DNA from 3 places in the Kitasatospora sp. NPDC051170 genome. Region 1 is predicted to be linked to each of the others. Evidence: riboswitches for the same ligand, from Rfam matches in the RefSeq annotation. Region 1 holds a riboswitch; each other region holds the start of a gene.
The links. Region 1 has a riboswitch for cyclic di-AMP ahead of ACIBCA_RS07965 (family 16 glycosylhydrolase). Riboswitches for the same ligand answer to the same signal wherever they lie in the genome.
Positions count from the first base shown of each region.

Region 1 (5,685 bases):
CCGCCCGCCCCGGCTGCTGCTGGCGGCCCTGGACCGGGGCGAGGAGTACCTGGCGCAGCGGATCGCCGGGGAGATGGAGCAGTTCTGGCACGCCGCCCTCGCCTCGCACTGGCCGGGCATCCGCGCCCGCCTGGAGGGCGAGGTCGCCATCCGCGCCTCCGCGATCGTCACCCGGGGGATCTCGGACACCCTCGACAGCCTCGCCCCCAACCTCCGGGAGCGCGACGGCGTCCTCATCCTGACCCCGCTCGTCCCCGACTCCCACCGCATCGACCTCGAGGCCGACTCGGCGGTGCTCGTCCCCAGCGTCTTCGCGGGAAGGGCGATCTTCTGCGGCGGCGAACCCCCGGGCACGCCCGCGCGCCGCGGGCCGCTGATCGTCTACCCGGCCGCGCCGACCGACTGCCTGCCGCGCACCGGCCGCGACGAACTCCTCGGCGCGACCAGGGTGAAGCTGCTCGCCGAACTCTCCCAGCCGCACTCGACGGCGGAGCTGGCCACCCGCCTGTGCCTGAGCCCCGCCACCGTCTCGTACCACCTGCAGATCCTCCACCGTGCCGGGCTGGTGCAGCGCACCCGCCGCTCGCGTACGGTGCTGTACCAGAGGCTGGTGCGCACCCCCGGATCCGCCGCCGTCCCCGGAGCCGCCGTTCCCGGATCCGCCGTCCCCGGATCCGCCGTTTCCGGAGCTGTCGCCGCCCCCGGATCCGCCGCCGTTCCCGACCGGGAGCACCCCTCGACCTGACATCCAGCTTTCTCCCAGGTGACGCTAGGGTTGGACCTCACGCCCCGGCGGGGGAACCGGGGTGACCTCCCCGGATGTCCTCCGCCCCGGGGGCGCGGAGGTACGAGGCGTGGGAGCAAGTGGGACATGGGTCTGACGAGCCACAAGGTGCTGGCACTGACCGTTTTGATCGCCGTCGTGATGATGATCGGCACGGTCTGGCTGTGGCCCAGACTGGCGGGGAAGAGCTGGCAGGCGGTGCTCGGCCGGATCGGCGCGCTGCTCGGCACCCAGCTCACCGTGCTCGCGGCGCTCGGCCTGGTGGCCAACAACTACTTCGCGTTCTACAGCAGTTGGGACGACCTGCTGGGCACCGGTGAGACCGGCCCGGTGGTCATCCACAACAAGGCCGACGCCTCCGGCCGCCTCGTGGTGGACACGATCGGCACCGCCTCGGTCAAGGGCGGCGGCGCGATGGGCCGCGAGCCCGCCCAGTCCGGCGAGATCCGCAAGGTCCGCATCGACGGGAGGATCAGCCGCCTCTCCACCGAGGGCTACGTCTACCTGCCGCCGCAGTACTTCCAGCCCGCGTACGCCGACAAGCAGTTCCCGGCCGTGATCGTCAGCACCGGCTTCCCGGGAATCGCCGAGAACCTGATCACCCGCTTCAACTACCCGGGCGCGGCGCTCAAGCTCCTCCAGGAGGGGAGGATGCAGCCGACCGTCATGGTCCTGGTGCGCCCCTCGCCGGCCCTGCCGCAGGACACCGAGTGCGAGGACGTCCCGAACGGGGCGCAGTCCGACACGTACTTCGCCAAGGACGTGCCCTCCGCGATCCAGGCCAGCTACCGGGTCTCCACCGATCCGCAGGCGTGGGCGTTCATGGGCAACTCCACCGGTGGCTACTGCGCCCTCAAGCTGGCCATGCGCCACCCGGACGTCTTCCCGACGGCCGTCGCCCTCTCCGCGTACTACGACGCCCCGACCGACGACCCGACCACCGGCGACCTCTTCGGCGGCAGCGAGCAGCGCCGCCACGAGGCGAACCTGCTGTGGCGGCTCAGGAACCTGCCGCAGCCGAAGGTGTCCGTGCTGCTGGCGGGCACCAAGAAGGGCGACGGGAACTACCGGCAGGAGACCGAGGCGTTCGTCGACGCGGTGCAGAGCCCGATGAAGGTCTCGTACAGCATGCTCGAGAACGGCGGCCACAACTTCGAGACCTGGAGCGCGCTGCTGCCCTCCTCGCTGGAGTGGCTCTCCCAGCACCTCAAGGTCCCGGACCGGCCGGCCGCGTCCGCCACCGCCTGACAGGGCAGCGGCGGGGCCCGGGACCGTACGCCGGTTCCGGGCCCCGCCGCCGTTCCGTTCGTACGGGAAGGCGCTCGGGAAAGCGCTCAGGCGGGCGCTCGGGAAGGCACTCGGGAAGGCGCCCAGGAAGGCGCTCAGGCGGGTGCTCAGCCCACCCGCTCCAGGGTCCCGGTGTGCAGCTGGCCGACGCGGCCGCCCTCGCCCTCGAAGGTCCAGAACGCCCGGACGGTGAGCCTGGCCAGGTCCATCACGTGGCTGACGGTGATGCCGCTGCGCTCCGTCCAGCTCACGAAGTAGATCTCCGGCGCGACCTCGGCCACATGCAGGCCCACGTCCTCCCACTGGCCCGCCGACTCACCGAGGCCCTCCCAGCGCAGCCGTGTGCCGTCGGCCGAGTAGGTGTTGCGGAACGCCGCGCCGTTGTCGACCCGGAAGACGTAGGTGCGGCCGGCGAAGCCGGGCAGGGACGTGGTCATGGTGGGGCGGCTCCTCGGTCGGGAGGTGGGCGGGCAAGGCGTCGGGCTGGTGGTCCCGGTGTTCCCACGCGCTCTTGTGCAGTGCGTAGGAGGACAGGCCTCCAATTTATCCGACTGGGCCCACACGGGCGGCGCCATTCTCCGGTATGGAGTCGGCCGGGCCCGTACGCGCCACCCCGGCGTGATCAACTCGCCCGCCACGCAGCGTGGTTGATCGACACCACTGTGAGGTGCGCGACAACGGGCCCCGGAGAGTTGTCCGCCCACGGACGAGTTGCCTAGCCTGCAACCGTCGTCCGCCCCCGCGGACCCCGCCGCCGGGACGCCGAGTCCCGTCCACCCGCCGGCGGGCAGTCGAGCACCACAGTGGACGGGAGCGGGGGAACCAAGGTCAGTGCCCGGCCCTGCGCTCCCGCGCAGCGGCCGCGGCTTGGGGTGAAGCCGCCTCCCACAGGCGGCCGGGCTTCCTCGGCCCGAACCCGACAGCTCACCTCGCAGGCGTCGCAGAGGACACACCATGCTCAAGCCTGCCCGGGCCCGCCGCGTCGCGCGCCACGCCCGCCCCTCCCACCGCGGCCGCAACGCCGCCCTCGCCGCCACCGGCGCGCTCGCCATCGGAGGCGCCGGCCTCCTCGGCCTCCCGGCCGCCACCGGCGCCCAGGCCGCGACCGCCCCGACCGTCACCCAGGACCGCCTGGCCCCGGCCACCATGGTCGCGAACAAGGCCACCACGGCCTCGCTCACCCTCCACTCCTCGGCCTGCTTCACCGCGAAGACCGTGGGCGTGGGCGTGCGCGACGCCGCCGGCACCAACCTGGACTTCCCCGGCAACGCCTCCAACGTGCGGATCTGCCCCAGCGGCCTGAGCTTCACCAGCGCCGCCCGCACCCTGCCCGCCGGCACGTACACCCAGTTCGGCTTCTGGCAGGACCAGGCCGGCGCCTGGCACAACCTGGCCTCGCAGAAGCTCGTGGTCTCCACCACCGCGACGCCCACCCCGAGCCCGACCCCGACCCCGACCCCAAAGCCCACGCCCACGCCCACGCCGACTCCGACTCCGACTCCGACGCCCACCCCGGCCCCGAACCCGCAGGCCGCGCCGATCGCCGGCAAGTCGATGGCCTTCTACGAGGAGTTCAACGGCCCGATCGCGTACGGCTCCCGCTGGACCGGCGACCAGAGCAGCTCGTACCACTACAAGACCCACAACCCGGACGACAACAAGCTCGACTGGATCGACCAGAGCAAGGTCTCCGTCTCCGGCGGCGTCGCCACCTTCACCGCCGCGCCCGGCAGTCACACCCTGGAGAACGGCAAGCAGGCGTGGGACGCGGGCCTGCTCACCACCGAGTACTCCAGCCAGGGCTTCAAGGTGAAGGCCGGCGACTACGCCGAGACCCGCGTCAAGCTCCCGGCGGGCACCGGCGCCTGGCCGGCGCTGTGGACCTGGAACGGCGACAGCGGCGCGCACGGGGAGATCGACTCCTTCGAGTACCACCCCGACAACCCGAACCTGCTCGAGCTGACCAACCACGTCAACCCCAGCAACCCCGAGTACTGGACCAACCCCAAGACCGTCGCCAAGGATCAGTGGGTCACCATCGGCACCTACTACGGCGCCAACTCGGTGGACTGGTACGTCAACGGCGTCAAGGTCCACTCCGACGGCAAGGGCGTCGGCGCCAACTGGTCCGCGTACCTGATCCTCAACCTGTCGGTGTCCGCCGGGAAGTACCACCCCTCCCCGCAGGGCAACACCCCGATCACCATGGCCGCGGACTACGTCCGCGTCTACCGCTAGGAAGCGCGGACGGGACGTACGGACTGTCAGGACGGACAGGTAGTACGGACTGTTGGGACGGACTGTCAGTACGGACGGCCCGGAGGACGTCACCCGGCAGCCGGTTCGGCGACCGTGAGGTCGTACGGCTGCCGGGTGCCCGCGTCCTCCGGGTCGTCCGCGCTGCGCACCGCGACCCAGCCGCCGCCGAGCCGGCCCGGGCGCAGCTCCGGGTCCAGGCGCACCGGCACCAGCGCCGTCGCGGTGCGCAGTGGCGGCAGCCCGGGGCCGAAGACGCAGCGCACCAGGCGGCCGCGGCGCAGCACCTCGCAGTCGGCGGGGAAGTACGGGCCCTGCGGGGAGACGCCCTGCGGCAGTGCGACCAGGACGGTGAAGGGGGAGGCCGTCGTCTCCGGGCCGCGGTTGGCGACGAAGGCGTGCACGGTGGTGGTGCCGCCGGGCGGGGCCGGGTCCGGGTCGATCCGGACGACCTCCAGCTTCGAGTCGGAGGCCGCGGGGGAGGGCGCGGGGGAGGCCTGTGCGACCAGGACGGGCGCGGGCGGTGCCAGGGACGACCCCGGGGTCAGGAGGGCGGCCGCGCAGACCGCCGCCGCGACGGTCCTGCCGACGACGACGCCTCCCTGTGCTCGTCCGCGCACCACCATGTCCGGCTCACCCTGCTCTCGTGCCGCGCCCGCCCGCACCGTCGCGGGCGGCGTCCGCACCAGGGTGGCGCAGCCGCCGCCGCGGCCCGGGTGCAACCCGCCCGTCGTCCGCCCGAAAGGGGGAGCGGGGGAGCGGGGACGGGGGAGCGGGCGGTTTGTGGTCGCGCCGGAGCGTCAGGGCGCGAGGACCTGCCCGAGCCGTGCGGCGATCCCTTGCATCACCGGCACCAGCGCGGCCGCTCCGGTCTGTTCCTCCAGCGCCCGGACGCGGGCCTCGGGGCCGGAGACGGACAGCGCGGTGGGCGTCGGCGCGCCCGGGACGGCGAGGGCGATGCAGCGTACGCCGATCTCCTGCTCCTGGTCGTCGACCACGTAGCCGCGCTCGCGGGCCTCGGCGAGCTGGCGCATCAGCTCCTGCGGGTCGGTGACGGTGAACCGGGTGTGCGCGGGCAGGGGGTTGGGGCCGAGGACGGCGCGTGCCTCGTCCTCGGGGAGCTGGGCGAGCAGCGCCTTGCCGACGCCGGTGCAGTGCGGCTGCACCCGGCGCCCGACCTCGGTGAACATCCGCATCGAGCGCCGCGACTGCACCTGCCCGACGTACACCACCTCGCCGCCCTCCAGCACCGCCAGGTTGGCGGTCTCGCCGGTGGCCTCCATGAGCTCGGCGAGGTACGGGCGGGCCCAGCTGCCGAGCAGGCGTCCGGCGGTCTCGCCGAGGCGGATCAGCCGGGG
Region 1 covers NZ_JBITFA010000003.1:204,024-209,708, reverse strand. Annotated here, with positions in the region: gene ACIBCA_RS07980 (ArsR/SmtB family transcription factor) at 1-745, shown strand, start outside; gene ACIBCA_RS07975 (alpha/beta hydrolase) at 872-2,032, shown strand; gene ACIBCA_RS07970 (MoaF-related domain-containing protein) at 2,179-2,508, opposite strand; cyclic di-AMP (ydaO/yuaA leader) riboswitch at 2,858-3,024, shown strand; gene ACIBCA_RS07965 (family 16 glycosylhydrolase) at 3,026-4,309, shown strand; gene ACIBCA_RS07960 (hypothetical protein) at 4,399-5,049, opposite strand; gene ACIBCA_RS07955 (IclR family transcriptional regulator) at 5,128-5,685, opposite strand, start outside.

Region 2 (5,685 bases), on a different contig from region 1:
GCGGCCCGGTCCACGTTGGTCAGGCCGCGCACCAGCTGCGCCGTGAGGAACACGAGCAGCAGGCCGAGCACGGAGACGGCCGCGATCTGCGCCGGCGACTGGACGTAGTACTCGTAGTGCCCGCCGTCGACGGTGAAGTCGTAGACCCGGTACCCGGGCCAGTCGACGTAGGTCGGGAAGACCCAGTGGTAGACGGGGTAGAGCGTCATCGCCCAGCCGAGCAGCAGGAACACCACGGTGATCACGAAGCGGAAGATCGCCCAGGGGAACATCACCACCTGGTGCAGCACGGCCTTCCAGCCCGCCGCGTCCGCCAGCCGCGCGGTGACGGAACCCCAGAAGCCCGGCCGGGTCGGGCGCACCGGCGCCGGACCGGGCACGTCCACGCCGAGCATCGAGCGCACCCGGGCCCGCTCCATCCGGCCGAGGCCCCGGGCCGCGACGGTCAGGGAGGCCAGGACGGGCAGGCCGAGGCAGGTGACGGCCGTGCCGAGGCCGAGGCAGAACAGCGTGATCGAGACGGCGAAGCCCACGATCGCCACCGGCAGGCCGGTGAGCGCGTAGCCGACCTCGCGGAAGTAGTGCGCGGAGAACGGCGCCCGCCAGAACGGCGGCGGCTCCTCGGTGCGGCGGGCCCGGGCGGGGCGCGGGCCGGCGTCGTCGCCGTAGCCGCCGAAGTCCCACTCGGCGTCCTGCGTGACGTGGCTGCTGCTCATGTTCCGTTCCCCCGGCCCTTCGCGGTGGTTCGTACTCCTTGACGACCACCAGTCTGGCCGAACGGGGGCACCGGGGAACATCGGGAGGCCCGGCGGATCGGGGGTGGGGTTAACCCCCCTGGGCCGGCTGCCGCTCGTCCTGCCGCTCGCCCTACCACTCGTCCTACCACTCGTCGGCGAGCAGCGAGTACTGGAACGCGTCCGACCAGACCCCGTCCTTGCACACGTCGTGCCGCAGCCGCCCCTCCAGCTGGAACCCGAGCCGGGTGAGCACCCGCGAGGAGGCCGGGTTGCCCACCTCGACCACCGCGACCAGCCGGTGCACGCCCAGCGGGCCGAAGGCGAGGCCGCAGAGCAGCCGGGCGAGCTCACCGCCGTAGCCCAGGCCCCAGGCGTCGCGGCGCAGCGCGTAGCCGAGGTGGGCGCTGCGGTGGCGGCCGAGGAAGAGCGAGCCCTGCCCGATCGGTGCGGCCCCGGGGTCCTCGCGCAGGGCGGCGGCGAGGCGGTAGACGCGCCGGGGCTCGGTCAGGGCCTCCTCCACGTACAGCTCCAGCTGGTCGGCGCAGTCCTCCGGCGTCCGCGGTCCGAAGGGCAGGTGGCGGGTGACCTCCGGGTCGCCGAACAGCGCGTACAGCGCCTCCACCTCCTCCGGGGTGTGGTGGTGTTCGCGGACGGCGAGGCGGGAGCCGGTGAGCTGGACGGGGACCATGGCTGCCGACCCTACTCGCGCGCGGATACCGTCGGAGCATGAACGACGAAGACCTGCGGCTCGCCCCGCGCACCAGGGCCGCCGACCTGCTCGCCTGGGCGGCCGGGCAGGACCGCCCACCGGTGGCCGAGGAGCCGCTGCGGACGGTGCTGGCGCTGCTGGAGCTGGGCGAGGGCAGGATGCACGACGGCTGGCCCGAGCTGACCTCGAACGCGGTGGAGCACCTGCTGTACGAGCGGCTGCACCTGTACGTCCAACCCGCGCCGGAGGCGGACCCCCTGGCGTACGGCGACGCCGTACGGCTGCTGGTCGACCACCAGCGGGCGACCAAGCGGCTCAACGCCAAGCGCCAGGAGCGGCTGCACGCCGAGGCCGAGTGGCAGGGGGAGGTCGCCGCGGGGCTGCTGCGCCGCGCCGACCTGGTGACCTGGCCCCGGCTGTACGCCCTGCTGCTGCACGCGCACGGGGTGGACGTGTCCGACGAGGCCGCCGTGCGCGACTGGCTGGGCGCCTTCGCCGAGCTGGGCGAGGAGGAGCGCCACGCCGCGTTCGAGGCGCTGGCCGAGGCCGGGTGGCTGGACGAGCCGGACGAGCGGGGCTGGGGCCCGGCCCGGGCGCTGTCCGTGGGCATGGCCACCGACGGCGCACGCCGGCTGCTGGAGCACGGGCTGATGCGGCGCAGCTACCGCAACCTGGCCGAGCTGACGGCGCTGGGCCGGCCGATGCCGGAGGAGCTGGCCGGGGACTTCGAGGGGCTGGAGGACGCGGCGGCCCGGGCGGCGCTGGAGCTGTTCGGGGAGTGGACGGTGCCGGGGCTGGCGCGGCTGCTGGTCGAGGAGTTCCCTGAGCTGGCGCCGGAGCCCGGTCCGGAGGAGATCGACGCGTACCTGGCGCAGGTGCCTGCGGAACCCGGGGAACAGGCGGACCAAGCGGAACTACAGGAGTAGTGGCACTACGCGAGTAGTGCCACTACTGGAGTAGTCCCACGACGGAAGCGGTGCGAGAAGGGCCCCGGCGAGCGCCGGGGCCCTTCCGCGATCCGTCAGGGGGTGAGGCCCCGCTGCTCGAGCCAGGTCTCCGGGTCGACCGGGGCGCCGCCGCCGGGGCGGACCTCCAGGTGCAGGTGCGGGCCGGTGACGTTGCCGGTGGCGCCGACCTTGCCGATCTGCTGGCCGCCGGTGACGCTGCCGGAGCCCTTGATGATCGAGGAGAGGTGGCAGTACCAGATCTCGGTGCCGTCGGGCAGGGTCTCGACGATCCGGTAGCCGTACGAGCCGGACCAGCCGGCCGAGGTGATGGTGCCCTGGCCGATGGCCATGACCGGGGTGCCGGTGTCGGCGGCGAAATCCAGGCCCGTGTGCAGGTGGGCCCAGTAGCGGGCGCTCTGGCCGTAGTGGGCGGAGAGGCGGTAGTCGGAGACCGGCAGGGTGAGGGCGGCGGCCTTCTTGGCCTCGGCCTCGGCTGCGGCCTTCTTCGCCTCGGCCTCCTTGGCGGCGGCCTTGGCCTCCGCCTCCTTCGCGGCCTGGAGGCGGGCGCCCTCCTCGGCGGCGGTGCGCTGGCTGTCGGCCTGCTGCTGGATGCGCGCGGCGAGGGCGAGGCCGGGGTCGGCGGCGAGGGCGACGGGGGTCTCGTCGGGGGCCTCGACGGCGGGGGCGGCGGCCGGGGTCGCGGAGGCGAAGCCGGTGGCACCCAGGGTGGCGGCGACGGCGGTGACGCCGAGCAGCGGGGAGGCGCCGCGGGTCTGACGCGGCATCCGGTGGCGGTTGGTCTCGGTCTCGGCCGCGAGGGGGCCGTCCGGCTCGAAGCCGTCGTGGCCGGGATGTTCGAGCAGCTGGGTACCGGCTGCGGGGCCGGCCGGGTGTGCCGGGGTGTGCGTCGACGCCACGGGGGCGCGCTCCTTTCCTTCCCTCGCGCCTACCGGGTTAGCTGACGGGTTCGGAGCAGGAAGGTCTCCTACGGCCGGGCCGGAGCCCCGCCGATTCACCCCAAGGAACGTGGTTCCCCGGCTCCCTGACCTGCCCGAAGGCCGGCCGGTGGGATTAGGCGACGGCGCACGGTGCCGTCTGGGTACGGCGTTGAAGACCGCGCTGCGTTATCAAACGTTAATCCGAGGAGGCTCTGATTCCAAGCCGTTCGTCCGGGACGACCGGGAAGCGGGTGAGGGGACGTCAACGAACGATCCCCCGTTGCACGGCCCCGACTGAGTACCGCTACTCATGTGCCAAGGGCCGGAGCGCACGCATGCTGGGCGCCATGAGCGCACCGATGCAGTCACGCACCACGGCCGCGTACTACGTCCAGGCCGTCCTGTCCTTCGGCGTCTCCGCCACGGCCCTCGCCGCGGGGATCGCCTATCTGCCGGTCGGGGGGTGGGTCCGCGCCTTCCTCGGCGTGGGCCTGCTCTACACCGTCACCTCCGCCTTCACGCTGGCGAAGGTGATCCGGGACCGACAGGAGGCCGGCGACACCGTCGCCCGGGTGGACCAGGCCCGGCTGGAGAAGCTGCTGGCGGAGCACGATCCGTTCCAGGGGGCCTGACAGGGCCCCGACCTGGGAATCCTCGATCCGTGGCGCCGATAGCTTGACAGCTAAGGCTATTAGCCTTAGCTTTATGGCTATCGGCAGCACCGCGCAGCACCCCGCACCGGACCGAGGAGAGAACCCATGAACGGCACCACCGCCCCCGCCACCCAGTACCTCGACCTCCCCGGCGGCCGGATCGCCTTCGACGACACCCGGCAGGGCGAGGGCCTCCCCGTCCTCCTGCTCCCCGGGATGCTCGACAGCCGCACCGCGTACCGCCACCTCAGGCCGCTGCTCACCGCCGCCGGCCGACGGGTGATCACCATGGACCTGCGCGGCTTCGGCGAGTCCGGCATCGCCTGGGACGACTACTCCCCCGCCGCGGTCGCCGGGGACGCCCTCGCCCTCCTCGACCACCTCGGCATCGAGCGGGCCGTCCTGGTCGGGCAGTCCTACACGGGCGCCACCGTGGTGCGCGCCGCCCTCGACGCGCCCGGGCGGGTCGCCGGGATCGCGCTGATCGACGCCTTCGTCGAGAACCCGCCCAGCGGGCTGATGAAGGCCGTCATGAAGGTGATGGGCACGATGCTCGTCCACTGGCCCGCCGCCTGGGGCTTCTACCTCCGCAAGATGGCCTACCCGGGCGCCAAGCCCGCCGACTTCGAGGCGTACGTGGACGGGCTGGTCGCCGCCCTGCGCACCCCCGGCCGCAAGGTCGCCACCCGCGGGCACGTCGGCGGGGACTCCGCGCCGGTGGGCTGGGCGGCCGGGGTGCGGTGCCCGGCGATCGTGCTGATGGGCAGCAAGGACCCCGACTTCCCCGACCCGGCGGCCGTCGCCGGGCGGCAGGCGGCGGCGCTGCGGGCGGAGAAGGTGATGATCGAGGGGTCGGGCCACTACCCGATGGCCGACAACCCGCAGGCCGTCGCCGAGGCCTTGCTGCCCTTCCTCGCCGAGCGCGGCTGACACCGCGAGCCCGCACCCGGTCCCGCTCCCGACCCCGATCACGCGCCCGATCACGCGCCCGCCCCTTCGTACGGAGAGAGACACCCCCATGCCCCGCGTAGGACTGAACCCCGAGCAGGTCGTCGACCACGCCCTCGGCCTCATCGACGAGCAGGGAGCGGAGGGGCTGACCCTCGCCGCCGTCGCCGCCCGGGCCGGTGTGGCGACGCCCTCGCTGTACAAGCACGTCAGCGGCGGCCTGACCGAACTGCGGCGGCTGGTCGCCGTCCGCGTCACCGGGGAGCTCGCCGACCGGCTCGCGGAGGCGGCCGTCGGGCGCAGCGGGGACGACGCCGTCGCGGCCGTGCTGCGGGCGTACCAGGCGTACGCCACCGCGTACCCGCACCGCTACCACGCGCTCCCGCAGGCGCCCCAGCCCGACGAGGACCTCACCCGGGCGGCGGGCCGGCTCGTCGGGGTGATCATCGCCGTGCTGCGCGAGTACGGGCTCGACGGCTCCGAGGCGATCCACGCGGCCCGGACGGTGCGGTCGATGGCGCACGGCTTCGCCGCCCTGACCACCTCCGGCGCCTTCCAGCTGGCCGAGGACCTGACGACCACGCACGACCGCCTGATCACCACCCTCACCACCGCTCTGCGCGGCTGGCCCGGAGCGCCCGCGCCGCGCTGAACCCCCGCTGAGCCCCCGCCGAGCCCCCGCCGAACCGTCGGCGGGCCGGGACGCGCGGGGCCGGTGGGGCGGGAGTCGGGCGTGGGCGAAATGGGGTATGA
Region 2 covers NZ_JBITFA010000005.1:393,303-398,987, reverse strand. Annotated here, with positions in the region: gene ACIBCA_RS14795 (sensor domain-containing protein) at 1-716, opposite strand, end outside; gene ACIBCA_RS14790 (GNAT family N-acetyltransferase) at 880-1,425, opposite strand; gene ACIBCA_RS14785 (hypothetical protein) at 1,464-2,372, shown strand; gene ACIBCA_RS14780 (M23 family metallopeptidase) at 2,468-3,310, opposite strand; cyclic di-AMP (ydaO/yuaA leader) riboswitch at 3,323-3,481, opposite strand; gene ACIBCA_RS14775 (YiaA/YiaB family inner membrane protein) at 3,679-3,963, shown strand; gene ACIBCA_RS14770 (alpha/beta fold hydrolase) at 4,090-4,914, shown strand; gene ACIBCA_RS14765 (TetR/AcrR family transcriptional regulator) at 5,003-5,584, shown strand.
Region 2: another riboswitch for cyclic di-AMP. It lies ahead of ACIBCA_RS14780 (M23 family metallopeptidase); the one in region 1 lies ahead of ACIBCA_RS07965 (family 16 glycosylhydrolase).

Region 3 (5,685 bases), 190 kb from region 1:
CCTCTTCGCCCCCGAGCAGCCCGACTTCGACTGGGACAACCGCGCCGTCGCCGACGAGTTCCGCTCCATCCTGCGCTTCTGGCTCGACATGGGCGTGGACGGCTTCCGCATCGACGTCGCCCACGGCCTCGTCAAGGCCCCCGGCCTGCCCGACCTCGGCGGCGCCGACCAGCTCAAGCTGCTCGGCAACGAGGTCATGCCCTTCTTCGACCAGGACGGCGTCCACGAGATCTACCGCAGCTGGCGCCGGATCCTCGACGAGTACCCCGGCGAGCGCATAGGCGTCGCCGAGGCCTGGACCCCGACCGTCCAGCGCACCGCCAACTACGTGCGCCACGACGAACTCCACCAGGCGTTCAACTTCCAGTACCTGGGCACCGACTGGGACGCCGCCGCGCTGCGCGAGGTCATCGACCTCTCCCTCGACTCCATGCGCCCCGTCGACGCCCCCACCACCTGGGTGCTGTCCAACCACGACGTCACCCGCCACGCCACCCGCTTCGCCAACGAACCGGGCCTGGGCACCCAGATCCGCACCCCCGGCGACCGCGCCCTCGGCCTGCGCCGCGCCCGCGCCGCCACCCTGCTGATGCTCGCCCTGCCCGGCTCCGCCTACGTCTACCAGGGCGAGGAACTCGGCCTGCCCGACGTCACCGACCTGCCCGACGAGGTCCGCCAGGACCCGTCCTTCTTCCGCCAGGCCGGCCAGGACGGCTACCGCGACGGCTGCCGCGTCCCCATCCCCTGGTCCGGCACCGAGGCCCCGTACGGCTTCGGCCCCACCGCCGGCGGCCCCTCCTGGCTGCCCCAGCCCGCCGACTGGGCCCAGCTCAGCGTCGAGGCCCAGACCGGCGACCCGACCTCCACCCTGGAGCTCTACCGCAGCGCCCTCGCCCTGCGCCGCTCCCGGCCCGAACTCGGCGCCGGCACCGGGGTCGAGTGGCTGGACGCCCCCGAGGGCGTGCTCGCCTTCCGCCGCGGCACCTTCGTCTGCACCGTCAACACCACCGGGCAGCCCGTGCGCCTGGCCGCCCCCGGCGAGCTGCTCCTCGGCTCCACCGACCTGGCGGTCGAGGGCGGCGAGACGGTCCTCGCGCCGGACAGCACCGGCTGGTGGGCGGTCTGACGTGGGTGCAATAGGCTCTGGGCCCGTGACTACGGCGCGACTCTCAGACATCGCGGCGCAGGCGGGGGTCAGCGAAGCCACCGTCTCCCGCGTACTCAACGGCAAGGCGAACGTCTCGGCCGCCACCCGGCAGACCGTCCTGGCGGCCCTCGACGTGCTCGGCTACGAGCGGCCGACCCGGCTGCGCCAGCGCAGCGCCGGACTCGTCGGACTGATCACGCCCGAGCTGAGCAACCCGATCTTCCCCGCCCTGGCGCAGGTCATCGAGCAGGTGCTCAGCCGCCACGGCTTCACCCCGGTGCTCTGCACCCAGACGCCGGGCGGCTCCACCGAGGACGAACTGGTGGAGATGCTCGTCGACCGGGGAGTGGCGGGCATCGTCTTCGTCTCCGGCCTGCACGCCGACAGCACCGCCGACCACGACCGCTACGCCCGCCTCGCCGGGCGCGGCGTCCCGTTCGTGCTGATCAACGGCTTCAGCGAGCGGATCGACGCGGCGTTCATCTCGCCCGACGACCGGGCCGCGATGTGGATGGCCGTCCAGCACCTGGCCGAACTCGGCCACGAGCGCATCGGGTTGGCGATAGGCCAGCAGCGGTACGTCCCCGTGCTGCGCAAGATCGAGGGCTTCACCGCCGCGATGCGCGAGGTGCTGGGGTTCGGGGCCGAGGAGGCCGCGGGGCTCGTCCACCACACGCTGTTCAGCGTGGAGGGCGGGCACGCGGCGGCCGGCGCGCTGCTGGACAAGGGCTGCACGGCGATCGTCTGCGGCAGCGACATGATGGCGCTCGGGGCGATCCGGGCGGTGCGCCAGCGCGGCCTCGCGGTGCCGCAGGACGTCTCGGTGGTCGGCTTCGACGACTCGCCGCTGATCGCCTTCACCGACCCGCCGCTGACCACGATCCGCCAGCCGGTCGAGGCGATGGCCACGGCGGCGGTGGACGCGCTGCTGGAGGAGGTGGGCGGGAACTCCGCCCAGCGCGGGGAGTTCGTCTTCCAGCCGGAGCTGGTGATGCGCGGCTCCACGGGGGCGCGTACGCGCTGAGCCCCGGTACGGGAGGGCCCCCGGAGAGCGATCGCTCTCCGGGGGCCCTCCCGTCGTGCGTTCAGCCCTCCTGGGAGGTGGGGCGCTCGACCGTGAGGCGGTGGCCGTCCGCGGACTCACCGGTACGGGTCTCGGTGCGGCGGCCTCGGGCCAGGTAGTCGCGCAGGACGAGTTCGACGGCGTCCTGAGGGTTCTTGGTACCGGCGAGCATCATCACGTCGATCGCGAGATTGGCGTCGAGCGTGACGGTGACCTGGGCCATGGTGACTCCTCCTCGGGGTGCAGAGCAGCAGCATGCCCGTTGGCCCGGGGTTTGACCATGCGAATGCCGAAGCCCCCCGGGGAGAGTGGCAGGACTCTCCCCGGGGGGTCACCTCGGCGCTTCATCGGCGCCCGGTGTGCGTCAGACGCGGCCGGCGAAGTCCGGCGCCCAGTTGGCGACGGTCTGCACGCGCACGCCCGAGGACGGGTTGGCGGCCTCGACGTACTGGCCGCCGCCGATGTAGATGGCGACGTGGTAGACGCCCGAGTCCTGGCCGTTGTTGGACCAGAACAGCAGGTCGCCCGGCTGCAGGCTGTCCAGCGAGACGTGGGTGCTCGCGGCGGCCTGGTCGGCGGCGACGCGCGGGACGGAGATGCCCGCGGCGCGCAGCGCGGCCTGGGTCAGGCCGGAGCAGTCCCAGCCGCCGTTGCCGGTGCCGCCGTAGACGTACGCCTGGCCGACCTTCGACTGGGCGAAGGAGACGGCGGCGGCCATGCTGCCGGTGGCGGCCTGGGTCTGCTGGGCGGGGGCGGCGGGCTTGGCCGGCTTGGCGGCCTGCTCCTGGGCGGCCGGCTTGGCGTTCACGGTACCGCTGCCGGAGGAACCGCCGTTCGTGGAGCCGGACTTCTGGGAGCGGTCGAACCAGGAGAAGTCCGAGCCGGACTTGGCGGCGGTGCCGGCCTCGTCGAAGCTGAGCTTCTGGCCCGGGTAGATGGTGTCCGGGCCGTCGGTGAGGGTCGAGCGGTTGAGCTCGTACAGGTGCTGCCAGCCGCCGCGGACGTTGTGCTTGTCCGCGATGGTGGACAGCCAGTCGCCCTCGACCACGGTGTAGGCGCCCTGGGTGCCCTGGGCAGCCTGCGGGGCCTGCTGGGCGGGGGCCTGCGGCTGGGCCTTCTTCTGGGCCCAGGCGCCCTTGCCGCCCTGGGCGGGGGTCTGGGTCTGCGGCTGGGTCTGCGCCTGGGCCTGGTCCTGCGCGGGGGCGGCCGGCGCGGCGGGCTTCGCGGCGGGCTTGGCGGCCGAGGTGTCGACGGCCGGGGCGCCGCCGCCCTTGGTCAGGCCGGCCTGGACGGAGCAGACGGGCCAGGCGCCGGGGCCCTGCGAGGCGAGGACCTTCTCGGCGACGGCGATCTGCTGGTCCTTGGTGGCCTGGTTCGCCTGCGGGGCGTACGAGGTGCCACCGAAGGCGGCCCAGGTGCTGGAGGTGAACTGCAGGCCGCCGTAGAAGCCGTTGCCGGTGTTGATGCTCCAGTCGCCGCTGCTCTCGCACTGGGCGACCTTGTCCCAGGTGGCCACGGAGGCGGCGGAGGCGGTGGTGGTGGTGAGGCAGGGGATCGTGAGGCCGACGCCCGCGACGCCGAGGGCGGCGATCACGCGACGGGTGCGGCTGGACAGGCGGTTGCCGTTGGTGGGCAGCATGAAGACGCGGTCCTCTCCCACGCCTGCGAGGTGAGCTGTCGGATTCGGGCTGGAGTTGCCCGGCCGCGCGCTGCGCGGCTTCACCCCTAGCCCCTGGCCGTTCCGGAGAACGGCCGAGGGCGACTTACCTGGTTCCCCCGCTCCTGCCGTGGTGCGTTTCGCGCTGCCAGGTACATCCGACGGCAGGACTCGGCGTCGCGGATGAACTGGGTCCGTGTGGTTACGAACGGGGAGCACGTTAAGCAGACCGAACTTCAATCCGCAAATAGCTGTGATGTGCATCACGGGAAATCGGAAATTGCCGAATGGGCGCATTTCAAGATCGGAAATGATCGTTTATCGGCAAGGCGGCTTCGAATTCCCGGAACTGGCTCCGCCTCAGGTCGGGAGTGACGGAGCGTCGGAGCGCGGAGGGGGCGCGCCTTTCGTGCCGGGGGAGTGTCCAGGATGCGGGCGCCGGCTCATTTCCCGTATTCATCGACATTCGTCGACAAAAGAGACCAGAACGGACATTGCGCCCCCGTCGGTGCGCCGGAACCGGAAATGCGGAGGGGGCCCGGAACCGCCTTTCGGCCGTTCCGGGCCCCCTCCGAGGGCTCGCCGCGGGCTTCTCAGCCCTCCACGGGCGCCTGGGCGGCCGCGTGGGCGCCACGGGAGCCCTGGGAGGGCTCCGCGGACGCCTCGGCCTCGGCCAGGGCCTCCGGGGAGGGCGCGGGCAGCGCGGCCAGGTAGGTGGAGGCGATCAGCTGCCCCACGCTCGGGTACGCGCCCAGCGGGGCCGCCGACGGGCAGCCGGTCTCCTCGGCGGCCGTGGCGAGCAGCTCGGAGTCCGCCTCCGGGCCGATCACCAGCGGGGCCAGCGCCGGGCGCTGGGAGCCGGTCTCCTTCAGGTGCTCGACGGCGCCGGCCACCGAGCCGGGCACGTCCAGCGCGGCCGCGACGACCGGCACGGCCAGGCGCGCGGCGAGCAGCACGCCGGTGATGCCCGCGGCGGCCGCCGCCTCCTCGCCGCCGACGACGGTCAGCACGACCCCGTCCGCGGCGGTGGCGATGGCGAACAGCCGCGCCCGGTCGGCCCGGGCCAGCCCGGCCTCGGACAGCCGCACGTGCACGGCCTCGGCCAGCAGCGGGTGCGGGCCGAGCGCGTCGGTCACGCTCGCGCCGTACTCGGCGGCGACGGCGTGCAGGTCGGTCAGGAAGCCGTGCGCGCCCGGCACCAGCGGAACCACGACGGGCGTGGGCAGGCCCGCCTCGGCGGCCGAGGCCAGCAGCCCGGCGACGGTGTGCTCGCCCTCGGCCTCGGTGCCCTGGCCGGGGAGGTAGCCGACCGCCGTCTGGACGCCGTTCTGCTCGCTGCGCACGATCGAGAGGAGTTCCTCGACGACGGAGCGGGACTCGGGCCCTGCGGTCGCGGGCACGGCCAGCACCAGGGCCGGGCTGCCGGTGGGGATCTCGGGGCGCTCGGGACGGCGGTGGCGCCCCCGCGCACGGGAGCCTGGAGTACGGACGGGCAGTGGCGCGCCCGGGATGGCTGCGGTGCTCATGCCGGAGATCGTAGGACATCGCCCCGTCAGGCCCGCAGTCGGCTGCCGTACGCGCTGCCCGGGGGCGCGTCGGCGGGTCCGTGCGCCCGCCTCCACCGCCCGGGGAGGAAGGCGTCCAAAACGGACGAATCCCCACCGGGCCCCCGTGACCTGGAGTGCAGTCGTCTGACGCGACCGCAGGGGCCGGAAGTTGCACCGGTGGCGAGTGATGTGTTTCACAGCCCGGATGTGTGGACGAGCGGGTCTGACGCAGGGTCACGGTGGTGCGACTCCCGGCGTCCGAAGATCAACA
Region 3 covers NZ_JBITFA010000003.1:11,616-17,300, reverse strand. Annotated here, with positions in the region: gene ACIBCA_RS07165 (glycoside hydrolase family 13 protein) at 1-1,126, shown strand, start outside; gene ACIBCA_RS07160 (LacI family DNA-binding transcriptional regulator) at 1,152-2,171, shown strand; gene ACIBCA_RS07155 (hypothetical protein) at 2,233-2,433, opposite strand; gene ACIBCA_RS07150 (transglycosylase family protein) at 2,575-3,870, opposite strand; cyclic di-AMP (ydaO/yuaA leader) riboswitch at 3,857-4,022, opposite strand; gene ACIBCA_RS07145 (hypothetical protein) at 4,461-5,393, opposite strand.
Region 3: another riboswitch for cyclic di-AMP. It lies ahead of ACIBCA_RS07150 (transglycosylase family protein); the one in region 1 lies ahead of ACIBCA_RS07965 (family 16 glycosylhydrolase).